DNA from 4 places in the Sphingomonas sp. BL-S-29 genome. Region 1 is predicted to be linked to each of the others. Evidence: predicted binding sites of a transcription regulator. Region 1 holds the regulator's gene; each other region holds the start of a gene.
The links. Region 1 encodes LexA, which represses DNA repair genes until DNA is damaged. Its sites were predicted from a motif close to GTTCCNCNCTTGTTCT; they were not measured.

Region 1 (2,202 bases):
ACCGGCTCGATGTAACCACCGCTGCCTTTGCCGCGGTCGATGCCGACATCCTCGTCACCACCGGCGGCGCCTCGGTCGGCGACCACGATCTGGTCCGCCCGGCGCTCGCTGCCGCGGGCGGCAGCATCGATTTCTGGCGGATCGCGCTCCGCCCGGGCAAGCCGATGATGGCGGGCCGGCTCGGCGGCGCGGTGGTGCTCGGCCTGCCGGGCAACCCGGTTTCGGCCTTCGTCACCGCCTTCCTGTTCCTCCGCCCGCTGATCGCTATCATGGCGGGCGCGCCCGATCCGTTCCCGCGCACCTCCACCGCGATCCTCGGCGAGGACCTGCCGGCGAACGACCACCGCCAGGATTATCTGCGCGCCGCGATCCGCGACGGCCATGTCTTCGCCGCCGGCATTCAGGACAGTTCGATGCTGCTGACGCTCGCCCGCGCCGACTGCCTGATCGTCCGCGCGCCCAATGCACCGGCGCTCGGCGCCGGCGAGGTGGTGGAAATCCTTCCATTCGCTTGACACGGCACCGGAACATTGCATAAACGTTCCCAGTCTGTTCCGACGGAGGAATTGGGATGCTTACCCGCAAGCAGCACGAGCTGATCTGCTTCATCAACGACCGGCTCGAGGCGAGCGGCGTTTCGCCCTCGTTCGAGGAAATGAAGGAGGCGCTCGACCTCAAGTCCAAATCGGGCGTCCACCGCCTGATCAGCGCGCTGGAGGAACGCAAGTTCATCCGCCGCCTGCCCAACCGCGCCCGCGCGCTCGAAGTGCTGCGCATGCCGGAACGGCCCGAGGCAGTGCGCAAGGGCGCCGCTGCGGCCGCCGCGCCGACCGGCAATGTGAAGAAGCTCCCCGAGCCGGCGAACGACGTGATCGAGATTCCGCTGCACGGCCGGATCGCGGCCGGCGTGCCGATCGAGGCGTTCGAGGGCCAGTCGATGCTCGCGGTGCCCGCCGCATTGCTCGGCGGCGGCGAACATTATGCGCTCGAGGTCTCGGGTGACTCGATGGTCGATGCCGGCATCCTCGACGGCGATTATGCCCTGATCCGTCGCGCCGACACGGCGCGCGACGGCGAGATCGTCGTGGCGCTGATCGACGACAGCGAAGCGACGCTCAAATATTTCCGGAAGGAAGGCGCGATGATCCGCCTCGATCCGGCGAACCGCGCCTATGATCCGCAGCGTTATTCCCCGCATCAGGTGCGCGTGCAGGGTAAGCTCGCCGGCCTGCTCCGCCGCTACGTCTGACCGGCACGGGCGCCGTCACCCGCCAGGGGTGGCGGTCGCCCGGCTGCAACACGGTGGTGACATGGCCGGTACGCAGCGTCACCGCGACACCACCGGTCTTGGCCAGCATGTCGCGGTCGAGCTTTAGCCAGCGCGGGCGGCAGCCATCGGGCAGCCAGCGCTCGCTGACCACGATATCGGCGGTGGCGCATGCCGCGATCAGCTCGCCCGCCGGCACTAGATAGGCGCTCCGCGTCGCGAGGATCCGCCAGCTCCGGCCGCCCGCCTTCTGCTCGACCAGACAGAGATCGCGGCTGCACCGCGCCTCTGGTTGATCGGCGAGGAACAGGGGCTCGCCGTCCACCCCGCTATTCTCCGCCAGCATGTCCGACGTGTAGTCGCCGACCCGATCACGCAGCAGCGCCAGCCCGCCCCGCGCCGTCCGGATCGCGACATGCCGTCCGTCGCCGGTGACGAGCAGGTCGGGCGTCGGCGTCGTCAGCGCCCAGGCAGCGCCCATCGCGAACGGCACGCCGCCGAGCTGCCGCCAGCGCGTCCGCCACAAGGCGACCCACAGCCCGCCGAACGCCATCAGCCCGAAAGCCCCGCCCGGCATCGCCGGTAGCGCCGCGACCGATCCGGGGATGCTCGCGGTAGCATGCGCGATCCACAGCAGCAGGTCGAGCGACCGCGCCGTCAGCCACCACAAGGGCGCGCCAATCCCCGCCAGGTCGAACAATAGCGCCAGCGCTTCGAGCGGCATGACGATGAAGGTGGTCAGCGGGATCGCGACGATATTGGCGACCGCGCCATAGATGCCCGCCTTGTGGAAGTGGAACAGCGCGATCGGGATCAGCGACAGCTCGACCACCACGCCGGTCAGCAGCAGCGACAGCAAGGTCCGCCCCAGCTTCTGCCACCAGGGCTGTTCGCGCGGCGCGAACCACGCCTTCACCCGCGGATGCTCGTGCAGC
Region 2 (2,202 bases), 2.1 Mb from region 1:
TGCGGTTGGCGGGGATGCCGGTGTTCTTCATCTTGCCTTCGGGGACGAAGGTCTGGGGGGCTTCCTTGACCTTACTCCCCTCCCGCTTGCGGGAGGGGTCGGGGGAGGGCGTGTCACCAAGGGCGGCGCTGCTTGCGGACAGGCCCTCCCCTAGCCCCTCCCGCGAGCGGGAGGGGGATATTTCGGCCACCGTCGTATCGACCAGATCCACATAAGCCAGCCCCTCGGCCAGCTTCAGCGCAGTCTCGAAGCTGTCGGCGAGGCGGGTGGACATGTCCGGGCCGACGACGAGGCGATCGACCACGACCTCGATGTCGTGCTTGTATTTCTTGTCGAGCGCGGGGGCTTCGTCGATCTCGTAGAGCTCGCCGTCGATGCGGACGCGGGTGAAGCCCGCTTTCTGCCACTCGGCCAGTTCCTTGCGATACTCGCCCTTGCGGCCGCGCACGACGGGCGCGAGCAGGTACAGGCGCGTGCCCTCGGGCAGGGCCATGACGCGGTCGACCATCTGGCTGACGGTCTGCGCGGCGATCGGCAGGCCGGTCTCGGGCGAATAGGGGATGCCGACGCGCGCCCAGAGCAGGCGCATATAATCATAGACCTCGGTGACCGTGGCGACCGTGGAGCGCGGGTTGCGGCTGGTGGTCTTCTGCTCGATCGAGATGGCGGGCGACAGGCCCTCGATATGATCGACATCGGGCTTCTGCATCAGCTCGAGGAACTGGCGCGCATAGGCCGAGAGCGACTCGACGTAGCGCCGCTGCCCCTCGGCATAGATGGTGTCGAAGGCCAGGCTCGACTTGCCCGAGCCGGACAGCCCGGTGATCACCGTGAGCGTGTCGCGCGGGATGTCGATGGAGACATCCTTGAGGTTGTGCTCGCGCGCGCCGCGCACGGAGATATGGGTCAGCATAGACCGTTATGTTCCATATTTGTTCGGATTCGGCAAGAGCCGCTACCGGGCAATATAGGAACGCGCGGCGCGGTTTCGAGCCGCGACCGTGTTGCTTTCGATCAAGGGCTCGCGCTGGCCTCGACATAGCGGGTGTCGGTCGGCCCGATGCCGGTGATGTAGAGCGTCACCGGATCGGCGCCGGTACGGGCGAAATGGGCGACGTCGCCGGGTTCGGCGTAGAAGCTGCCGGGCGGGAGGGGCTTGAACGCGGCGTCCGATGCCTTGTCGCCGTAACCGAAATACCAGGTGCCGGAGACGACGGTCGCGGTGCGATCGTCGCGGTGGCGGTGGGCGGCGATGCGGGTGTTGGCGGGGACGGTCAGCGCGATGGTGTAAAGGCCGGCCCTGGTCGGGTCGCCCGACAGGATGCGGGTGCGGATGCCCGCGACGCCCGAGGTGCCGGCACCCGCGCCGAGCGTGGGGAGCGCAGCGATATCGGCGGGGGCGAGGCGGAGGTGACCGCCCTCTCCCATCTGAGCCGCGCCCGTGGCGGCGAGCGGCAGGAGCGCCGTCGCCAGCCAGAGCCGCGCCCTCATTTCGCGGGTACCAGGAAGTCGCGGATGAGCTTCACGGTCGCGTCGGGATTCTCTTCCATGATCCAGTGGCCGGAACCGGGGACCACGCCCTCGGTGACATTCTCGGCGCCGGCGCGCATCACCACTGCCATGGTCAGGCCGAAGCTCTTCTCGCCGCCGAGCGCGAGCACCGGCATCTTGAGCTTGCCGTTCGCGGCGAGCCAGGCGCGGTTGTCGATCGCATCCTGATCGAAGGCGGCGAATTGCGCGAAGCCGGAATGCATCGCGCCGGGCATGGCGTAGAGTTTTGCATAATGCTCGCGCGAGCCCTCCGTGAAATGCGCCGGCACCGCGGAGAATTCGTTCCAGAAGCGATCGAGATAGATGCGCTCGCGCCCCGCCACGAGCCGCTCCATGTCGGGCCCGCCGAAACGGAAGTGCCACAGCAGCGGATTCTTGAGGATCTCCTCCCACGGGCCGACGCCGGGGACCGGCGCGTCGATCAGCACGAAGCGCCTCACGCGGTCCGGATGCTGCGCGGCAAAGGCGAAGCCGACCATGTTGCCGATATCGTGGGTGACGAGATCGACCTGGCCGATCTTCAGCCGGTCGAGCACGCCGAGCACGTCGCCCGCCTGAGTCTTCTTGTCGAAGCCGCCGGCCGGCTTGGAGGACAGGCCAAGGCCGCGCAGATCGGGCACGATCACGGTGTGGTCGCGCATCAGGTCGGCC
Region 3 (2,202 bases), 610 kb from region 1:
ATTCTCCCGGCCCTGGCCGATGCGGACGCTGTCGTAGGAGAACCAGGCGCCCGACTTCTCGACCAGCCCCGCCTTCACGCCGAGATCGAGGATTTCGCCGATCTTGGAGATGCCCTGGCCGTACATGATGTCGAATTCGACCTGCTTGAACGGCGGCGCGACCTTGTTCTTGACGACCTTCACCCGGGTGGTGTTGCCGATGATCTCCTCGCGGTCCTTGATCTGGCCGGTGCGACGGATGTCGAGGCGGACCGAGGCGTAGAATTTCAGCGCATTGCCGCCCGTCGTGGTCTCCGGGTTGCCGTACATCACGCCGATCTTCATGCGCAGCTGGTTGATGAAGATCACCATGCAGCGCGAGCGGCTGATCGAGCCGGTCAGCTTGCGCAGCGACTGCGACATCAGCCGGGCCTGAAGGCCGACATGGCTGTCGCCCATCTCGCCCTCGATTTCCGCGCGCGGCACCAGAGCCGCGACCGAATCGACCACCAGCACGTCGATCGCGTTGGACCGCACCAGCGTGTCGACGATCTCGAGCGCCTGTTCGCCGGTGTCGGGCTGCGACACGATCAGCTCGTCGATATTGACCCCCAGCTTCTTGGCATAGACCGGGTCGAGCGCATGCTCGGCATCGACGAACGCCGCCGTGCCGCCGTTCCGCTGCGCCTCGGCGATGACGTGGAGCGCGAGCGTGGTCTTGCCCGAGCTTTCCGGCCCGTAGATCTCGATCACGCGGCCGCGCGGCAGGCCGCCCACGCCGAGCGCGATGTCGAGCCCGAGCGAACCGGTCGAGATCGCCTCGACCTGCATGGTTTCCTTGGAGCCCAGCCGCATGGCCGAGCCCTTGCCGAATGCGCGGTCGATCTGAGCGAGCGCCGCGTCGAGTGCCTTGGCGCGCTCGGAGCTCGCCTTGTCGTTGGAGACTGCCATTTTGTTGTCGATGACCTTCAAAGATGCCGCCATTGGAGCCTCCGTCGCTAGACTGATCGTGTCACGCATTCAATGCGTGTTGGAAGCTTCGTACACAGTTTGTTCTACAAGAACAAGAGTGGAACGATGTTTTTCCTCGAGATGCTGATCAGCCTACCCGACGCTGACGGGCTTGCCCCCCTGCCCGCGCCGCGCGATGAAGCGTCATGACCCAGGATTTCATCGCCGGCCTGCCCAAGGCGGAACTTCACCTCCATATCGAGGGCAGCCTCGAGCCCGAGCTGATGTTCGCCCTCGCGACGCGCAACGGCATCGCCATCCCCTATGCCAGCGTCGAGGAGGTCCGCGCCGCCTACAGCTTCTCCCGGCTGCAGGATTTCCTCGACATCTATTATGCCGGCGCGGCCGTGTTGCAGACGCAGGAGGATTTCCGCGACCTCGCCACGGCCTATTTCGACCGCGCCGCGGCGGACGGTGTCGTCCATGCAGAGATCATGTTCGATCCCCAGACTCATACCGATCGTGGCATCGCCTTCGGCACGGTGATCGAGGGCCTGCTGGCGGGCATGGACGCCGCGAAAGCCCGGCATGGCATGACCACGAAGCTGATCCTCTCCTTTCTGCGCCACCTCGACGAGGACGCGGCGTTCGCCACGCTGGAAGCGGCCGAGCCCTGGCTCGACCGGATCGACGCGGTCGGGCTCGATTCGTCCGAGCTCGGCCATCCGCCCGAGAAATTCGCCCGTGTCTTCGCCGCCGCGCGTGCCAGGGGGCTGCGGCTCGTCGCCCATGCCGGCGAGGAAGGCCCGCCCGATTATGTCTATCAGGCGCTCGACCTGCTCGATGTCGACCGGCTCGACCATGGCAATCGCAGCCTGGAGGATCCGGTGCTGACCGCGCGCCTCGCGCGCACCGGCATGACCCTGACGGTCTGCCCGCTATCCAACCTGAAGCTGTGCGTGGTCGACGACATGGCCAACCACCCGATCGACCGGATGCTCAAGGCGGGCTTGCGCGCCACGATCAATTCGGACGATCCGGCCTATTTCGGTGGCTACATCGCCGACAATTACCGCGCGGCGGCGGCAGCGCGCGGGCTCGACCGGGAGGATCTCGCGATGCTCGCGCGCAACTCCTTCCTCGGCTCCTTCCTGCCCGACGATGCGGTGGCGGCGCATCTCGCCAGCCTCGACGCCTATCTGGAGGCCAGCCGATGACCGTCTTCACTGACATCCCGCACGACGAGTTCGTCGCCGCAGTCCACGCGCTCGC
Region 4 (2,202 bases), 110 kb from region 1:
CGCAGCAGGGGCAGGCCGATATAGCCGTCCGCGATCTCGTAGCGGCCGGCCGAACCGCTTTCGACCACGACCAGCGGCGCATCGAACCTCGTATCGCCGATCTGCAGGCTGCCCGCGCGCACCAGGCGGCTCGCATGCTCCCCGCGCGCGGCGAGCGGCACCCAGGGCTTCGCATCGTCCCACAAGCCGCTCTTGCGCGAGGCAGGGCCATAAAGCCGCGCCGCGACCGGCGCGCCGGTATCGAGCAGGAAGCGATAGCTCTGCCCGTCGAGCATCACGTCGGCGAAGATATAGGCGGACCCGTTGACCAGATTGTGATGCCGGATCTCGGACGCGAGGCGGACATAGCCGGTGCGATCCTTGATGCCGTCGCGATAGATGCGCCACTCGCCCTTGCCGAAATCCAGCTCGCTGTCGAAGGCGGTCATCGCCCCCGCCGCGAGCGATCCCGACACGTCGTCGCCGAACGACACCCGGTCGGTTCCCGCCAGCGCCACATCCTCGTCGCGCAGGCTGCCGCCGATGATGAAGTCGCGCGCATCGTAGATCGGGTAGATACGTTTCTCCCCGCCGATGCCGAGCGACGCGGTCGTCTTCTTCACCAGCCCCAGCCGCTTCGCGAGATCGTCCCGGATCAGGCCCACCACGCCGCCGGTGTCCATCGCGAAGAAGAACGGCCCCTGCCCCGCCACGCCGCACGCCACCAGCACGCGGCCTTCCTCCAGCGCGATCGGGATGGTCACCGGCGGCCGCGCCGCTGCGGCGGCCCGCAGTCCACCGACGGGCAGGATCGTTGCGGCGGCCATTCCTCCGAGCAGGTTTCGGCGTGAAATCATGATGATGCGACTCCAGGTGGCGGTCACTTTGTAGCCGAGGAAAAATGACGGCGTGAAGACTCGGCATCCCGCCCTACTCCCTCTCACTCCAACACGCGCTTGCCCCCATCGCCCGCGTTCCCTACCTGTTCACCGATGAGTCTCCCCGCGCCCAGCCCTGCCGACCCGCCCTATCTCGCGGGCCTGAACGCCCCGCAGCGCGAGGCCGTGCTCACCACCGAGGGCCCGGTGCTCGTCCTTGCCGGCGCCGGCACGGGCAAGACGGCGGCGCTCACCGCGCGCCTCGCCCATCTGCTCTTCACCAAAAAGGCCTGGCCGTCCGAGATCCTGTCGGTCACCTTCACCAACAAGGCCGCGCGCGAGATGCGCGACCGGGTCGGCCGGCTCGTCGGCGATGTGGTGGAGGGCATGCCCTGGCTCGGCACCTTCCACGCGATCGGCGCGAAGATGCTGCGCCGCCATGCCGAGCTGGTCGGGCTGCAGAGCAATTTCACCATCCTCGACACCGACGATCAGCTGCGCCTGCTGAAACAGCTCATCCTCGCCGCCGATCTCGACGAGAAACGCTGGCCCGCGCGCCAGCTCGCCGGGCTGATCGACCAGTGGAAGAACAAGGGCCTGACGCCGTCCGACATCGATGCCGGCGAAAGCGAGCTCTACGCCAATGGCCGCGGGCGGGAGATGTACGCGCAATACCAGGCCCGGCTGAAGGCGCTCAACGCCTGCGATTTCGGCGACCTGCTACTCCACATGCTGACCATATTGAAGCGCGATCGCGGCGTGCTCGCCGACTATCAGCGCCGCTTCAAATATATCATGGTCGACGAATATCAGGACACCAACAGCGTCCAGTATCTCTGGCTCCGCCTGCTCGCGCAGGAGAGCAAGAACCTCTGCTGCGTCGGCGACGACGACCAGTCGATCTATTCGTGGCGCGGCGCGCAGGTGGAGAATATCCTGAAGTTCGAAAAGGACTTCCCCGGCGCCAGGGTGATCCGGCTCGAGCAGAATTACCGCTCCACCCCGCACATCCTCGCCGCGGCCTCGGGCGTGATCGCCAATAACAGCGGCCGGCTCGGCAAGTCGCTATGGACCGATGCGAGCGAGGGCGAGAAGGTCAAGGTGCTCGGCGTGTGGGACGGCCCCGAGGAAGCGCGTCGCGTCGGCGAGGAGATCGAGTCCTGCCAGCGGGCGGGCAAGAGCCTCGACGACATCGCCATCCTGGTCCGCGCGCAGCACCAGACGCGCGAGTTCGAGGAACGCTTCATCACTATCGGCCTGCCGCACAAGATCCTCGGCGGGCAGCGCTTCTACGAACGGCTCGAGATCCGCGACGCGATCGCCTATCTGCGCGTCGTCGCGCAGC

Region 2: uvrA (excinuclease ABC subunit UvrA) is a predicted target of LexA. The motif match lies at 924-939, and genes of this name have one in related genera.
Region 3: recA (recombinase RecA) is a predicted target of LexA. The motif match lies at 1,040-1,055, and genes of this name have one in related genera.
Region 4: ACZ1I2_RS17185 (ATP-dependent helicase) is a predicted target of LexA. The motif match lies at 953-968, and genes of this name have one in related genera.

The regions. Positions count from the first base shown of each region.
Region 1 covers NZ_CM145482.1:3,754,688-3,756,889, forward strand. Annotated here, with positions in the region: gene ACZ1I2_RS17705 (molybdopterin molybdotransferase MoeA) at 1-515, shown strand, start outside; gene lexA (transcriptional repressor LexA) at 572-1,249, shown strand; partial or broken gene ACZ1I2_RS17715 (ComEC/Rec2 family competence protein) at 1,254-2,202, opposite strand, start outside.
Region 2 covers NZ_CM145482.1:1,672,184-1,674,385, reverse strand. Annotated here, with positions in the region: gene uvrA (excinuclease ABC subunit UvrA) at 1-913, opposite strand, end outside; gene ACZ1I2_RS08005 (cupin domain-containing protein) at 1,015-1,491, opposite strand; gene ACZ1I2_RS08000 (alpha/beta fold hydrolase) at 1,488-2,202, opposite strand, start outside.
Region 3 covers NZ_CM145482.1:3,141,611-3,143,812, forward strand. Annotated here, with positions in the region: gene recA (recombinase RecA) at 1-963, opposite strand, end outside; gene ACZ1I2_RS14985 (adenosine deaminase) at 1,137-2,147, shown strand; gene ACZ1I2_RS14990 (phosphoribosyltransferase) at 2,144-2,202, shown strand, end outside.
Region 4 covers NZ_CM145482.1:3,649,446-3,651,647, forward strand. Annotated here, with positions in the region: gene ACZ1I2_RS17180 (pepsin/retropepsin-like aspartic protease family protein) at 1-806, opposite strand, end outside; gene ACZ1I2_RS17185 (ATP-dependent helicase) at 972-2,202, shown strand, end outside.